2 regions of the Streptomyces sp. SudanB52_2052 genome follow, and region 2 is predicted to be linked to the other one. Evidence: riboswitches for the same ligand, from Rfam matches in the RefSeq annotation. Region 2 holds a riboswitch; the other holds the start of a gene.
The links. A riboswitch is a leader RNA that binds a small molecule or an ion and turns the genes downstream of it on or off. The one in region 2 is predicted to bind S-adenosylmethionine.
Positions count from the first base shown of each region.

Region 1: linked by a shared signal. The riboswitch ahead of ACSUPV_RS29760 (aminotransferase class V-fold PLP-dependent enzyme) and the one ahead of thrC (threonine synthase) in region 2 are both predicted to bind S-adenosylmethionine.

Region 1 is NZ_OZ186796.1:6,650,826-6,659,083, reverse strand. It holds gene ACSUPV_RS29770 (SLC13 family permease) at 1-1,041, shown strand, start outside; gene ACSUPV_RS29765 (glycerate kinase family protein) at 1,052-2,263, shown strand; gene ACSUPV_RS29760 (aminotransferase class V-fold PLP-dependent enzyme) at 2,218-3,585, opposite strand; SAM riboswitch class IV at 3,747-3,863, opposite strand; gene trpD (anthranilate phosphoribosyltransferase) at 3,941-5,005, opposite strand; gene qcrB (cytochrome bc1 complex cytochrome b subunit) at 5,143-6,765, opposite strand; gene qcrA (cytochrome bc1 complex Rieske iron-sulfur subunit) at 6,762-7,835, opposite strand; gene qcrC (cytochrome bc1 complex diheme cytochrome c subunit) at 7,832-8,258, opposite strand, start outside.
Region 2 is NZ_OZ186796.1:5,026,347-5,034,604, forward strand. It holds gene ACSUPV_RS22410 (alpha,alpha-trehalose-phosphate synthase (UDP-forming)) at 1-595, opposite strand, end outside; gene ACSUPV_RS22415 (glucosyl-3-phosphoglycerate synthase) at 669-1,613, opposite strand; SAM riboswitch class I at 1,769-1,924, shown strand; gene thrC (threonine synthase) at 1,943-3,229, shown strand; gene ACSUPV_RS22425 (ubiquitin-like small modifier protein 1) at 3,315-3,590, shown strand; gene ACSUPV_RS22430 (cold-shock protein) at 4,038-4,241, shown strand; gene groL (chaperonin GroEL) at 4,573-6,195, shown strand; gene ACSUPV_RS22440 (NADH:flavin oxidoreductase) at 6,376-7,494, shown strand; gene ACSUPV_RS22445 (carboxylesterase/lipase family protein) at 7,580-8,258, shown strand, end outside.

The DNA of each region.
Region 1 (8,258 bases), 1.6 Mb from region 2:
ACGACCGCCGCCCTGGTCGTCACGGCGTTCGCGGTGCCCGCCACCTCCGGCCGGGCCGCGCTCGCGCTGCCGGTGTTCCTCGCCCTGGCGAAGGTCCTCGCCGACCGGAAACGACTGGTCGTGATGTTGGCGCTGCTGTTCCCGACCGTGATCCTTCTGTCGGCGGTGGCGACCCTGATCGGCGCGGGAGCGCATCTGATCACCGTGTCGGTGCTGTGGGAGACCACCGGGCAGCACATCGGCTTCACGGAGTGGCTGCTGCTGGGGCTGCCGCTGGCCGTGGTGTCGTCGCACCTGGCCGCCGAGCTGGTGATGCTGACGACGACCCGGCGCGCGGACCGCCGCGGCCCGGTCCGCATCACCCCCGAGCAGATCCAGGAGCACAGCGAGCAGCCGGTCACCGGCCCCTGGAGCCAGGCCGAGAAACGCTGCGCCCTGCTCCTCGCCACGGTGGTGCTCCTGTGGTGCAGTGAGCCGCTGCACCGGGTGCCGCCGGCGCTGGTCGCGCTGATCGGCGCCGTCATCGCCTCCTCTCCCGCCCTCGGCACCGTACGTCTGAAGGACGCGCTGAAGACCGTCCCCTGGTCTCTGCTGCTGTTCATGGCCGCGACGATGGCGATGGGCGTCGCGCTCGCCGACTCCGGGGCGGCGAAGTGGCTGGTCTCGGGGCTGCCGGCGAACGAGCCCCCGGTGGTGTTCCTGGCGATCGTGATCGCCGTGAGCACGGCGGCCCATCTGGTCCTGCAGTCCCGCTCGGCCCGCTCCTCGGTCCTCGTGCCGCTGGTCGTGGCCGCCGCCGTCGGCGTCGGCGTCAACCCGGTCGCCGCCGCGCTCGCCTCCACCGCCGCCGCGGGCTTCTGCCACACCCTGCCCGCCTCGGCGAAGCCGGTCACGCTCTTCGCGCAGATCCCCGGCACCCCCACCTACACCCCGCGCGACCTGCTGCGGCTGTCCGCCTTCCTGGCCCCGCTGACCGCCGCCCTCGTGCTGCTCTTCGCCGTCGCGGTGTGGCCGCTGCTCGGCGTCTCCGTCACCCGTTAAGGAGCCCTCCATGCTGACCCGTGTCGTCGTAGCCCCCAGCGGCTTCAAGGAGTCCCTGTCCGCCGAGGCCGCCGCCGACGCCATCGCGGCCGGCGTACGCCGTGTCCTGCCCGACGCCGAACTCGACCTCGTCCCACTGGTGGACGGCGGCGAGGGCACGGCCGTCGCCCTGGCCGCCGCGACCGGCGGCAGGATCGTCACCGTGCCCGCGACGGGACCGGTCGGGGACACCATCGCCGCCCACTTCGCCCTCCTGGGCGACGGGAACACCGCGGTGGTGGAGATGGCGGCGGTCGCCGGCCTCTCCCTCGTCCCGCGCGACCAGCGCGACCCGGGCGCCACCACCACGTACGGCGTCGGCGAACTGCTCCGCTCCGCACTCGACTCCGGCGTACGGCGGATCCTCGTCGGCTGCGGCGACTCGGGCACCTCGGACGGGGGCGCGGGCGCGCTGCAGGCCCTCGGGGCCCGGCTGCTGGACGAGGAGGGCCGCGAACTCCCCCGCGGCGGCCGGGAGCTGGCCCGCCTGCACCGCATCGACCCGACCGGCCTCGATCCCCGTCTCGCCGACGCGGAACTGCTCGTCGCCTGCAACCCGTACAACGTGCTGTGCGGCGAACGCGGCGTGGCCCGGGTCTTCGGGCCGCAGAAGGGCGCGACGCCCGCGCAGGTGGAGGAGTTGTCGGCCGCTCTGGAGAACTGGGCCTTCGTCCTGACCAGGGACGTCGCCGTGCCGGACACCGACCTCCTGTACGGCCCCGGAACCGGAGCCTCCGGCGGCTTGGGGGCCGGCCTCGCCGCGCTCGGCGCCCGGCTCCTGCCCCGCTTCGACGTGCTGCTGGGCCACCTCGACCTGGACGCCCGGCTGGCCCGCGCCGACCTGGTCGTCACCGCCGAGGGCGCCCTGGACCACCAGACGCCCCGGGGCAAGGTCCCGGCCGAGGTGGCCCGCCGGGCCAAGCTCCACGGCCGCCCGGTCCTGGCCCTGGCGGGCACGCTCGGCGAGGGCGCGCACGAGGTGCCGGGCGTGGACGCCTGCCACGGCATCCTGCCCGCCCCGATGGAGCTGGCCGAGGCACTGCTGCGGGCGAGCGAGCTGCTCACCGACGCCACCGAACGGGCCCTGCGGATGATCGTCCTGGGCGCCCGGCTACCGCTGGGTGCCGACCGGGCCGTTCACGCGGAGGTGTCCGGCACGCAGCGCCCGTCCTCCGTGCGGTAGTTCCACTTGGCCCCGTCCGTCACGAGCTCCCGCACGGCCCGTACGAACCGCTCGACGTGCTCGTCCGGCGTACCGGCGCCGAAGCTCACCCGGATGGCGTTGAGGGACTTCTCCCCCGGCGCGGCCTCGGGCGACCCGCACTCGCCCTGCGTCTGCGGGTCGCTGCCGAGCAGCGTGCGCACCAGCGGGTGGGCGCAGAAGAGGCCGTCCCGAACGCCGATGCCGTACTCGGCGGAGAGGGCGGCGGCGAAGTGGGAGCTGTTCCAGCCGTCGACCACGAAGGAGATCACGCCGACGCGCGGGGCGTCGTCGCCGAAGAGGGAGAGGACCCGGACCTCGGGCACCTCGGCCAGCCCCGCGCGCACCTTCTCGATCAGGTACTGCTCGCGGGCGACCAGGGTGTCCAAGCCGGCCTCGGTGAGGGCCGTGCAGGCGGAGGCGATGGAGTAGGCGCCGATGACGTTCGGGGAGCCGGCCTCGTGGCGGGCGGCGCTCTCGTGCCACTCCACGTCCACTCCCCCGTCCGTGCGGCGCGACACCTTGCGGGAGGCGCCGCCGCCCGCGAGGTACGGCTCGGCCTCGCGCAGCCAGTCGGACCGTCCGGCCAGGACGCCGGAGCCGAAGGGCGCGTACAGCTTGTGCCCGGAGAAGACGACCCAGTCGACGTCGAGGTCCGCGACGGACACCGGGTGGTGTGGGGCCAGCTGGGCGGCGTCCAGCACGATCCGCGCGCCGTGGGCGTGCGCGGCCGCCGCGAGCTCCCGTACGGGCCACAGCTCGCCGGTGACGTTCGAGGCGCCGGTGACGCAGACCAGGGCCGGGCCGTGGGGCTCCCGGTCGGCGAGGGCGCGCTCCAGGGTCTCGACGGCCTCGCGGTGACTCCTCGGGGCGTCGAGGTACGTGACACGGGCGTCGCGCCAGGGCAGCAGGGAGGCGTGGTGCTCGGTCTCGAACACGAAGACCTGGCAGCCGTCCGGCAGGGCGGCGGCGAGGAGGTTCAGCGAGTCGGTGGTGGAGCGGGTGAACACCACCTGGTCGTCGGCGCGGCAGTCGAGGAACTCGGCGACGGTCCGGCGGGCGTTCTCGAACAGGTCGGTCGACAGCTGGGACAGGTACCCGGCACCGCGGTGGACGCTGCCGTAGTACGGCGCGTAGGCGGCGACGTCGTCCCAGACCCGCTGGAGCGCCGGGGCGCTGGCGGCGTAGTCGAGCGCGGCGTAGGTGACCTCGCCGCCGGTGACGAGCGGCACGGTGACATCCCGCCCCAGGACGGGCAGCGGGGCACAAACGGACTGGTCTGCGGCAACGGTGGAGACGGACATGGGTGAACTCCCGTGAGATCAGGTGAATCCGCCCGCGAGCCCAGGGGGGGCTACCAGCGGGGATGAAAGGAAGAGGATGCGGAGGCGGGGCTCTGCGGCCCTATCGCATTCGCTGACTCACGGAGAACTCCTCGACGACCAGGACCCCTGGATTCGTGAGGGGTCCGCGCTTGCCGCAGACCTCGCTGCCTGCGGCCTGGTCTTCACCCGGGGCACCCCGCCACGGACGGAGGGTTGCCGGACAGTCGGCCGGGGCCTCATGACTGTCACTCATGACCTGCTCAGGAACGTACGCGAAAAGATCGGCGTCCCGCAACCCGAGTCCGGATCGCGGGACGCCGTACGTCCTACCCGTCTACTGGTTGCTGGCGGCCACCCACCGCTCCAGGGTCCGCTTGGCGGCCCCGGAGTCGATCGACTCCGCCGCCTTCGCCATCCCGGCGCGGATCTGCTCGGCCAGCGCCCCCGGGCCGGGCTCCAGCGCCACCAGCGCCGCCGCCGAGTTCAGCAGCACCGCGTCCCGGACCGGGCCCCTCTCGCCGTCCAGCAGACGCCGCGCGACCTCGGCGTTGTAGGAGGCGTCCGCGCCGCGCAGCGCCTCCACCGGGACCAGCTCGATGCCGACCTCGCGCGGGTCGAAGGCCTCCTCGGCGACCTTGCCGTCCCGGACGATCCACACCCGTGACGTGGCCGTGGTGGTCAGCTCGTCGAGGCCGTCGTCGCCGCGGAAGACCAGGGACGAGTGGCCGCGCTCGGCGAACACGCCGGCGACGATCGGCGCCATCCGCGGGTCGGCCACGCCGACGGCCTGGGCTCTCACCTTCGCGGGGTTGGTCAGCGGACCGAGGACGTTGAAGATCGTCCGGATGCCCAACTGGCCGCGCGCCGCGCCCGCGTACCGCATCGACGGGTGGAACTTCGCCGCGAAGCAGAAGGTGATCCCGGCCTCCTCGGCGACCCCGGCCACCCGGTGCGTCGGCAGCTCCAGGTTGACGCCGAGCTTCTCCAGGACGTCCGACGCGCCGGACGCCGAGGACGCGGCGCGGTTGCCGTGCTTGACGACCTTCGCGCCCGTGCCGGCGACAACGATCGCCGACATCGTGGAGATGTTGACGGTCTTCGCCCCGTCGCCGCCCGTGCCGACGATGTCGACCGCCGGGCCCGGCACCTCGATGACGTTGGCGTGCTCGTACATCGCCCGGACGAATCCGGCGATCTCCTCGACGGTCTCGCCCTTGGCGCGCAGCGCCACCACGAACCCGGCGATCTGCGCGTCCGTCGCCTCGCCGCGCATGATCAGGTCCATCGCCCAGGCGGTGTCGTCGGCCGTCAGGTCACGGCCTTCCAGCAGGCCGTTCAACAGCAGGGGCCAGGAGCGGCCCGCCGCGGTGTCGCCTCCAGCGGGGGTCACAGCGCTCATAAGCCGCTCCAGGGTCAGGCGTCCCGCACTACGGGACGAGAGTCTCAACGGGGTCCACCCTATCCAGCCCCGGGGCACCACGAAGGGCCCCGTCCGAACACCGGACGGGACCCTTCTGTGGCGTGGCGAAGCAGTGATCAGTGGTGGCCGTGGCCGCTCGTGATCTCCCGGTACTCCTCGGCGGTGGGCTTCGGGATCTGGGCGCCCTCGCCGTAATAGGCGTCGCTGAGCTTGGCGCGCAGCTTCTCGGAGCCCTTCAGCTTGCGCTCGACACCGTTCTCGTCGACCGTCGGGCCGAGCTCGACCGGCTGGTACTGCTCGTGCGCCGTGAGCGTGTACATCTGCTCCTGGCTGAGCGGCTCGTGCACCTCGATGAACTCACCGTGCGGCAGGCGCTTGATGATGCCCGACTCGCGGCCGTGCAGCACCTTGTCCTTGTCCCGGCGCTGCAGGCCGAGGCAGATCCGCTTGGTGACGATGAAGGCGATGACCGGTCCGACGAAGAAGCCGATCCGGACGAACCAGGTGACCGCGTTGATCGACAGGTGGAAGTGCGTGGCGACGATGTCGTTGCCACCGCCGATCAGCATGATCATGTAGCCGGTGACCCAGGCGACACCGAAGGCGGTGCGCGTCGGGGCGTTGCGCGGCCGGTCCAGGATGTGGTGCTCGCGCTTGTCCCCGGTGACCCACGACTCGATGAACGGGTACAGGGCGATGATCGCCAGGAACAGGCCGAAGAGGACCAGCGGGATGAACACGCCCAGGACGAGCGTGTGACCCCAGAAGTTGATCTCCCAGCCGGGCATCGCACGGACCAGGCCCTCGGCGAAGCCCATGTACCAGTCGGGCTGGGCACCGGTCGACACCTGGTCGGGCCGGTAGGGGCCCAGGACCCAGATCGGGTTGACGGTCGCGATGCCGGCGAGGGCCGCGATGACACCGAAGACCAGGAAGAAGAAGCCTCCGGCCTTGGCCATGTAGACCGGCAGCAGCGGCATGCCGACGACGTTCTTGTTGGTGCGGCCGGGACCCGCGAACTGCGTGTGCTTGTGGTAGAAGACCAGGATCAGGTGGCCGACCACGAGCCCGAGCATGATGCCCGGCAGCAGCAGGATGTGGATCGAGTAGAACCGGGCGACGAAGTCGGTGCCCGGGAACTCCCCGCCGAACAGGAACATCGAGATGTACGTGCCGACGATCGGCACGGACAGGATCGCGCCCTGCGTGAAGCGGACACCGGTGCCGGAGAGCAGGTCGTCCGGGAGCGAGTAGCCGGTGAAACCGGTGAACATGCCCAGGACGAACAGCAGGAAGCCGAACAGCCAGTTGATCTCGCGCGGCTTGCGGAACGCGCCGGTGAAGAAGACGCGCATCATGTGCACGAACATGCCGGCGAGGAAGATGATCGCCGCCCAGTGGTGGATCTGCCGGATGAGCAGACCGCCGCGGACGTCGAAGCTGATGTCCAGCGTGGAGGCGAACGCCTCCGACATCAGCTGCCCCTGGAGCGGGACGTAACTGCCGTGGTACTCCACCTCGTTCATCGACGGGTGGAAGAACAGCGTCAGGTACACACCCGTCAGGATGATGATGATGAAGCTGTAGAGGCAGATCTCACCCAGCATGAAGGACCAGTGGTCCGGGAAGATCTTGCGCATGTTGGCCTTGGCCAGGGAGTAGATCCCGAGGCGGCCGTCGGCCCAGTCGGCCACCCGCTCACCCGCGGGGGCCTTGCGGCGTGTCTGTGCAGTGCTCATCCGCGCTCCCAGAAAGCAGGGCCGACGGGCTCTTCGAAGTCGCCGAGCGCCTCGAGGTAGCCCTCGTCGTTCACGCCGATGCGGAGCTGCGGCAGGGCGTGACCGGCGGGGCCGAAGATCACTCGGGCACCGTCGGAGAGGTCGAAGGTGGACTGGTGGCAGGGGCAGAGCACGTGGTGCGTCTGCTGCTCGTACAGGGAGATCGGGCAGCCGACGTGGGTGCAGATCTTCGAGTACGCGACGATGCCCTCGTGCGACCACTCGAGCTCGCGCTTGTCCTTGATGTTCTCCGGCTGGATCCGGACGATCATCAGGGCGGCCTTGGCGATCTCGTTCTGGAAGTCGTGGTCGTGCTCCTCCAGGCCCTCGGGCTTGGCGAAGGTCAGCGAACCGACCGCGACGTCCGAGGGACGCAGCGGCTGGTTCGTGTTCATGTTCACGAGCAGCTTGCCCTTGGACCACAGCGTGTGGCGGAGCTTGGTGCCGGGCAGCGGGCCGAGGTCGCGCAACAGCACGACGCCGGAGAGCGGCACCAGCGTGAGCGCGCCGAGCATGGTGTTGCGGATCAGCTTGCGACGGCCGAGCGCCGACTCCTTGGCGCCCTGCTTGAAGTCCGCGAAGACCTTCTCGCGGACCTCGGGCTCCGCCTCGATCGGGTGCCGCTCGTCGGCGATCTCCACGTCCGACATCAGGGTGCGCGACCAGTGGACGGCGCCCGCGCCGATGCAGAACAGCGCGATGCCGAGCGTCATGCCCAGCGCGAAGTTCAGGGCGCTGATGTGGCCGAGCGGGAAGATGTAGACCGACTTGTCGACCGGGATCGCCACGAACGCGGCGATGAAGCCGATGGTCGCCAGCATCGACACCGTGAACATCAGGGCGACCGAGCGCTCGGACCGCTTGGCGGCCCGCTCGTCGATGTCCTGGATCCGGTGCTCGTGGGGCGGCAGGCCCGGGTCGGCGAACGGGTGCTTCTCGTCCGCGACGCTCACCGCGCCGTGCCCGTGCTCGTCATGCCCTGCGGACTGCTCGGCAGGCAGGTTCTCTTCTGGAATGTCTTGGCTACTCATGACTTCTTGGCCTTTGCGGTCCGGGCGGCGACCCACACGGCGACGGCGATCAGCCCGCCGAGACCGAAGACCCAGCCGAACAGGCCTTCACTGACCGGTCCGAGACCGCCCAGCTCGAGGCCGCCGGGGCTCTCGGTCTTCTCGCTGTTGACCGCGTCGAGGTACGCGATGATGTCCTTCTTGTTCTTCTCCGACAGCGTGGTGTCGGGGAAGGACGGCATGTTCTGCGGGCCGGTCTGCATGGCCTCGTAGATGTGCTTCTCGGAGACGCCCTCCAGGGTGGGGGCGTACTTGCCGTGCGTCAGGGCGCCACCCTTGCCCGTGAAGTTGTGGCACTGCGCGCAGTTGGTGCGGAACAGCTCACCGCCCTTGGCGATGTCCGCGCCCTCGGGGCTGTACTGGTCCTTCGTCGGGATGGACGGA
Region 2 (8,258 bases):
ACTCGGGCGGTGCCCACGGCGTGTGCGAGAAGTGGCCGATCCTCAGGTCCGGGCGCAGCTCGCGGAGCATGCCCGGCACCAGCGTCAGGTGGTAGTCCTGCACGACGACCGCCGCGCCCTGCGCCGCCTCCTCGGCCAGCGCCTCGGCGAACGCCCGGTTGTACGTCTCGTAGGACGCCCACTGGCGCCGGAACTCCGCGTCGAAGACCGGCTCCAGCGGCGTCTGGTACAGCATGTGGTGCACGAACCACAGGACGGAGTTGGCGATGCCGTTGTAGGCGTCGGCGTGCACGTCGGCCGGGATGTCCAGCATCCGCACGCCGTCCTCTCCCGCCCGTCGCCCGCCGCCACCCCTCTGCGGAGGGGCCTCCGGCCCCGCCCCTACGATTCCGCGGCGGACCGCCTCCCGGTCGCCGTCGGACAGCGCCGAGCACACCCACAGCGCGTCCGCGTCCGACCCGATCGCGGACAGCCCCGAGACCAGTCCGCCACCGCCCCGCTTGGCGTTCAGCGAACCGTCCTCGCCCACCGCGTAGGAGACCGGACCGCGGTTGGAGGCCACCAGCACTCGTGCAGCACCGTACGTCGAAGCCATACGCCTCAACCTAGCCCGGCCTGTAAACGCTCAAACGTACGGACCTGCCGCGTCCGGCCGAAAACGACCCCGGTCAGGCCGCCTTCCGCTCCTGGTACTCGGCGATCTCCACCATCGGCGGACGTTCCTCGGTGTCGACCGAGTACGTCCGCGGCTCGAAGCCGTCCCCGCCCCGCTCGAACTGGGTCAGGGACGGCCGGATCAGGTGCCCGCGGGCCAGCCGCAGCTGGGCCGTGCGGTAGATCGCGGCGGCCATCCGGCCCAGCGCCTGCCCGTCCTGGTGCCGGTGCTTGCGCACGCCGACGTCCACCTGGGCGAGGGCGTCCAGCCCCACCAGGTGCAGGGCGTCCACCAGCATGCCCAGCTCGACGCCGTACCCGACGGGGAACGGCAACTGCTCCAGCAGTGAGCGGCGGGCCGCGTACTCCCCGCCGAGCGGCTGCACGAAGCCGGCCAGCTGCGGCCAGTGCATGTTCAGCAGCGGGCGCGCCATGAGTTCCGTGACCCGGCCGCCCTGCCCGGCCGCGCCGCCCAGCGGACGGTCGTACATGCCCTTGACCAGGTCCACGTCCGGCTCGGTGAGCAGCGGGCCCACGATCCCGGAGACGAAGTCGGACGAGAAGTCCCTCAGGTCGGCGTCGATGAAGCAGACGATGTCCCCGCGTGTGACGAGCAGCGAGCGCCACAGCACCTCGCCCTTGCCGGGCACCGCGGGCAGCCGGGGGAGGATGGTGTCCCGGTGCACCACCGTCGCGCCCGCGGCGGCGGCCACCTCCGACGTGCGGTCGGTCGACCCCGAGTCGACGACGACCAGCTCGTCGACGAGCGGGACCTGCCGCATCAGGTCGTGGCGGATGACGGCGGCGATGTCGCCGACCGTCTCCTCCTCGTTGAGCGCGGGCAGCACGACGCTGACCGTCTGGCCCGTGCGCTGCTTGGCGGCCAGGATCCGGTGGAGCGGACGCTCGGTCGCGGACCAGGAACGGGTGCTCAGCCAGCGCTCGACTTCTTCCAGCACCGTGGCGGCTCCTTAGCGTTCTCTCGGCGGGACGGACTGTGAGCCATCTCGCGGTTCGGACGACTATCTCAAGGGTCCTGGTCGTCGGTTACAGTCTTGAACAACGCGGATGACCATCGCATGTCCGGGGTCAACCGTCGTTTACAACCACATACAGCTCATCCAGAGGGGCAGAGGGATACGGCCCGATGAAGCCCCGGCAACCCTCCAGTCGGTACTCGTAGGTCACTGGCGACCACAGCGCGAGGCTCCCGGCTAGGGAAGGTGCCAAATCCGTCTCACGGCGAGATGCGTCGTGAGGAAGATGAGGAGAAAGGGCCTCGCCTCACATGGCTGTGCAGACTGTTGCAAGCACCACGAACTCCACCGTAGACCTCGGCCCGGCCGCCGCCCTGAGCTGCCGCGAGTGCGGTCACCGCGTCCCCCTCGGCCCGGTCTTCGCCTGTGAGGAGTGTTTCGGCCCGCTGGAGATCGCCTACGACTTCTCCGCGTACGACGCCGAGGAGCTCCGCAAGCGGATCGAGGCGGGCCCCGCGAACATCTGGCGTTACGCCCCGCTGCTGCCCGTCCCGGCCGACGTGGCGGACAAGCCGAACCTCAACCCGGGCTGGACGAAGCTGATCAAGGCCGACAACCTCGCCCGCGAGCTGGGTGTCGACGCCGGCAAGCTGTTCGTGAAGGACGACTCGGGCAACCCGACGCACTCCTTCAAGGACCGCGTCGTCGCGCAGGCCCTGGAGGCCGCCCGCGCCTTCGGCTTCACCACGCTCTCCTGCTCCTCCACCGGCAACCTCGCCGGCGCCGTGGGTGCCGCAGCGGCCCGCGCCGGCTTCCGCTCCTGCGTGTTCATCCCGCACGACCTGGAGCAGGGCAAGGTCGTCATGGCCGCGGTCTACGGCGGCGAGCTCGTCGGCATCGAGGGCAACTACGACGACGTGAACCGCTTCTGCTCCGAGCTGATCGGCGACCCGGCCGGCGAGGGCTGGGGCTTCGTCAACGTCAACCTGCGGCCGTACTACGCCGAGGGCTCCAAGACCCTCGCGTACGAGATCTGCGAGCAGCTCGGCTGGCAGCTGCCCGACCAGATCGTGGTGCCGATCGCCTCCGGCTCCCAGCTCACGAAGATCGACAAGGGTCTGCAGGAGCTGATCAAGCTCGGGCTGGTCGAGGACAAGCCGTACAAGATCTTCGGCGCGCAGGCCGAGGGCTGTTCGCCGGTGTCGACGGCGTTCAAGGCCGGGCACGACGTGGTGCGGCCGCAGAAGCCGGACACGATCGCCAAGTCGCTGGCGATCGGCAACCCGGCGGACGGGCCGTACGTGCTGGACATCGCGCGGCGGACGGGCGGTTTCGTGGAGGACGTGACGGACGAGCAGGTCGTTGACGCGATCAAGGTTCTCGCCCGGACCGAGGGAGTCTTCGCGGAGACCGCCGGTGGGGTGACCGTGGGGGTGACGCGCAAGTTGATCGAGAACGGGGTGCTCGACCCCACGAAGACCACTGTCGTACTCAACACCGGGGATGGTCTGAAGACGCTGGACGCGGTGGCGGGCACGGGGCTCACCGCGACCATTCGTCCCAACCTCGAGTCGTTCCGTGAGGCTGGGCTCGTCTGATCGTTCTCCGCTGGGGGCCGGTGGGGGTTGGTCGCGCAGTTCCCCGCGCCCCTAGGTAACTCGTCCAACCGGAGGTTTTGAAGTCATGAGCGTCACCGTTCGCATCCCCACCATCCTGCGTACCTACACCGGCGGGCAGGCCGAGGTCGCCGCCGAGGGGGCGACCCTCGGGGAGGTCATCGCCGATCTGGAGAAGAACCACACGGGGATCGCCGCCCGCGTGCTGGACGACCAGGGCAAGTTGCGGCGGTTCGTCAACGTGTACGTGAACGACGACGACGTGCGGTTCGAGCAGGGGCTGGAGACGGCGACGCCGGACGGTGCCGGCGTGTCGATCATCCCGGCCGTCGCCGGCGGCTGAACCGGTCGCCCGCCCCGATTGTTACTTGCGGTAACGGTCGTCACCGAGAGTTCATCGAATTGCCCCCTCCGTGAGAGAAGCGGAGGGGGCAATTCAGTGTGGTTGAGCGGGGTACAGTTGGGGAACGCGATGCCGATCCCCTGATCGGAAACCCTGAATTCCTGCCGCACGCCCGACAAGATGTAGCCAAAGTGTGTGCATCTTTCGCGGCTTTTGTTCCCTTTGCGTGGCCCGACTTGCCCTGAATTCAGGCGAATTCTCCCCACATTCCGGATGCCGCGCGTCCAGAATTCTCGTCCGATTGACCTGTTGCAGACGGCAGTTGGACAGATACATTCAGCCGCGGTCGACGCGTTCCGGCGCACGCCCCCAACCGTGGGGGGTGAGGTCTGACCCGGATCCGCGAAGTGTGGATCTGTGCAAGGGCCAGTAATAGGGGAGTTAGGCATGGCTCAGGGCACCGTCAAGTGGTTCAACGCGGAGAAGGGGTACGGCTTCATCGCGGTCGACGGTGGTGCGGATGTTTTCGTCCACTACAGCGCGATCCAGATGGACGGTTACCGCACCCTGGAAGAGGGCCAGCGGGTTGAGTTCGAGATCTCGCAGGGCCAGAAGGGTCCGCAGGCCGACATGGTTCGCGTCGCCGGCTGAACGCGTTCCACGACCAAACCGCAAGCGACCGGTCTTCTCTGAAGGGCCCGTACCCCCCGGGGTACGGGCCCTTCGGCCTGTTCGAAGGCCCTGTCGGACGGTGTTCGCGGGCGGCTGACGCCCCCGCCCGATCCAGGGCAGGCGCTTGCACTCGCAGGGGTCGAGTGCTAATCATTGGCGTTAGCACTCTGAAGGTGAGAGTGACAACGTAAGGACCGGGTCGGTGAGGCCACGGGCCGGGTGGGGCAAGGAACCACCGGTCGGGGCCGTCCGTCGCGGGCGCGGGCGCGGTCCGAAGTAATCACCCCCAGTCCTGGAGGGACCACTTCACATGGCCAAGATCATCGCGTTCGACGAGGAGGCGCGGCGCGGCCTCGAGCGCGGCATGAACCAGCTCGCGGACGCCGTGAAGGTGACGCTCGGCCCCAAGGGCCGCAACGTCGTCCTCGAGAAGAAGTGGGGCGCGCCCACGATCACCAACGATGGTGTCTCCATCGCCAAGGAGATCGAGCTCGAGGACCCGTACGAGAAGATCGGCGCCGAGCTGGTCAAGGAAGTCGCCAAGAAGACGGACGACGTCGCCGGTGACGGTACGACCACCGCGACCGTCCTCGCCCAGGCCCTGGTGCGCGAGGGTCTGCGCAACGTGGCCGCCGGTGCCAACCCGATGGCCCTCAAGCGCGGTATCGAGAAGGCCGTCGAGGCCGTCTCCGCCGCCCTGCTGGAGCAGGCGAAGGACGTCGAGACCAAGGAGCAGATCGCTTCCACGGCCTCCATCTCCGCCGCCGACACCCAGATCGGCGAGCTCATCGCCGAGGCCATGGACAAGGTCGGCAAGGAAGGCGTCATCACCGTCGAGGAGTCCCAGACCTTCGGTCTGGAGCTGGAGCTCACCGAGGGTATGCGCTTCGACAAGGGCTACATCTCGGCGTACTTCGCGACCGACATGGAGCGTATGGAGGCCGTCCTCGACGACCCGTACATCCTGATCGCGAACTCCAAGATCTCCAACGTCAAGGACCTGCTCCCGCTCCTGGAGAAGGTCATGCAGTCGGGCAAGCCGCTGCTGATCATCGCCGAGGACGTCGAGGGCGAGGCCCTGTCGACCCTGGTCGTCAACAAGATCCGCGGCACCTTCAAGTCCGTCGCCGTCAAGGCCCCGGGCTTCGGCGACCGCCGCAAGGCGATGCTGCAGGACATCGGCATCCTCACCGGCGGCGAGGTGATCTCCGAGGAGGTCGGCCTCAAGCTGGAGAACGCCACGCTCGACCTGCTGGGCAAGGCCCGCAAGGTCGTCATCACCAAGGACGAGACCACCATCGTCGACGGTGCCGGCTCCGCCGACCAGGTCCAGGGCCGCGTCAACCAGATCCGCGCCGAGATCGAGAACAGCGACTCGGACTACGACCGCGAGAAGCTGCAGGAGCGCCTGGCGAAGCTCGCCGGCGGTGTCGCGGTCATCAAGGCCGGTGCCGCCACCGAGGTGGAGCTCAAGGAGCGCAAGCACCGCATCGAGGACGCCGTGCGCAACGCCAAGGCGGCCGTCGAGGAGGGCATCGTCGCCGGTGGTGGCGTGGCCCTGCTGCAGGCCTCCCAGGTCTTCGAGAAGCTGGAGCTCGACGGTGACGAGGCGACCGGCGCCAACGCCGTGAAGCTCGCGCTGGAGGCCCCGCTGAAGCAGATCGCCGTCAACGGTGGTCTCGAGGGCGGCGTCGTCGTGGAGAAGGTCCGCAACCTCCAGGTCGGCCACGGCCTGAACGCCGCGACCGGTGAGTACGTCGACATGATCGCCGAGGGCATCATCGACCCGGCGAAGGTGACCCGTTCCGCGCTGCAGAACGCCGCCTCCATCGCCGCGCTGTTCCTCACCACCGAGGCCGTCATCGCCGACAAGCCGGAGAAGGCCGCCGCGCCCGCCGGCGGCGGCATGCCGGGCGGTGACATGGACTTCTGATCGACCCGGTCGATCAACGTCCTTTCCGAGGGCGGCACTCCCTGTTCCGACAGGGAGTGCCGCCCTCGGGCGTGTGCGGGATCACAGTGGGGGCGGGATGCCGTGGGCGGGGCCGGGCTGTTGGAATGAGCGCCATATGCGCATGCACATACCGACCGGTACCTCCTGAGGAGTCCCCACGTGACCGTCGCCGCCTCCCGCGCCGCCGAAATCCTGTCCCGGCCCGTCACCCTGGGCGGTCTGACCGTCCCCAACCGGATCGCCATGGCGCCCATGACGCGCATGTTCTCCCCGGGCGGCGTCCCCGGTGAGGACGTCGTCTCGTACTACGCGCGCCGCGCCGCCGCCGGAGTCGGTCTGATCGTCACCGAGGGCACCTACGTCGGCCACGAGTCGGCCGGGCAGAGCGACCGGGTGCCGCGGTTCCACGGCGAGGAGCAGCTCGCGGGCTGGGCGAAGGTCGCCGAGGCGGTGCACGCCGCGGGCGGCACGATCGTGCCGCAGCTGTGGCACATCGGCATGGTCCGCAAGCAGGGCGAGCCGCCCTTCGCCGACGCCCCGGCCGTCGGCCCCTCCGGTGTGCGCACGGACGGCACCGAGGGCACCGGCAAGGTCATGACGCAGGCCGACATCGACGCCGTCATCGGCGCGTTCGCCGAGGCCGCTGCCGCCGCCGAGCGCATCGGCTTCGACGGCGTGGAGCTGCACGGCGCCCACGGCTACCTGCTCGACCAGTTCCTCTGGGAGGGCACCAACCGCCGCACCGACGCCTACGGCGGCGACCGGGTCGCCCGCGCCCGGTTCTCGGCGGAGATCGTCGCGGCCGTCCGCGAGACCGTCTCGGCCGACTTCCCCGTCATCTTCCGCTACTCGCAGTGGAAGCAGGACGCCTACGACGCCCGCCTCGCCGAGACCCCGGAGGAGCTGGAGTCCATCCTCACCCCGCTCGCCGCCGCCGGCGTCGACGCCTTCCACGCCTCCACCCGCCGCTACTGGGTGCCCGAGTTCGACGACTCCGACCTCAACCTCGCCGGCTGGACCAAGAAGCTCACCGGCAAGCCCGCCATCACCGTCGGCTCGGTCGGCCTGAACGGCGACTTCCTCAAGGCCTTCCAGGGCCAGGGCGCCGAGCTGGGCGACCTCGACGACCTCCTGGACCGCTTCGAGCGCGACGAGTTCGACATGGTCGCCGTCGGCCGCGCCCTGCTGCAGGACCCCGAGTGGGCCCGGAAGGTCCTGGACGGCCGCTTCGCGGACCTGGCGCCGTACGACCCGGCGTCGCTGAAGTCGCTCAGCTGACCCCGGAACCCGAGGCTCTGGATCTGCTTGCGTCAGTCAAGGACACTGACCGAGCGCCTGTTCACCGGCACGTGAGGAGATCCAGATGACGACGACCGAGCCCCGCCCGTCGGCGGACGGTCCGGCCGAGCGGCCCGCCCCGGTGGTGCGCACCACCGCCGGGGCGGTACGGGGCCGCAGGGAGGAGGGGCTCGCCGTCTTCCGCGGCATCCCCTTCGCCGCGCCCCCCGTGGGCGAGGCCCGCTTCATGGCCCCGCGCCCCGCCCACCCCTGGGACGGCATACGGGACGCCCACGCGTTCGGCCCGCCGCCCCCGCAGGACCTCGGCCTGATCGGCGGCCCGGGCCTGTTCGACGTGCCCCAGGGCGACGACTGGCTCACGGTCAACGTCTGGACCCCGGACCCCGACCCGGCGGCCCGCCGCCCCGTGATGGTCTGGATCTACGGCGGCGCCTACAAGCTCGGCCACGCCGGCAGTCCCGGCTACGACGCCCGGCGCATCGCCACCGACGGTGATCTCGTCGTCGTCTCCCTCAACTACCGGGTCGGCATGGAGGGGTTCGCCCACATCGAGGGGGCGCCCGCCAACCGCGGTCTGCTCGACCAGGTGGCCGCGCTGGAGTGGGTGCGGGACAACATCGCGGCGTTCGGCGGCGACCCGGAGCAGGTCACCGTCTTCGGTGAGTCGGCGGGCGCGGGGTCGGTGGCCTCGCTGCTGGTGATGGACGCCGCGTCCGGACTGTTCCGGCGGGCGATCGCGCAGA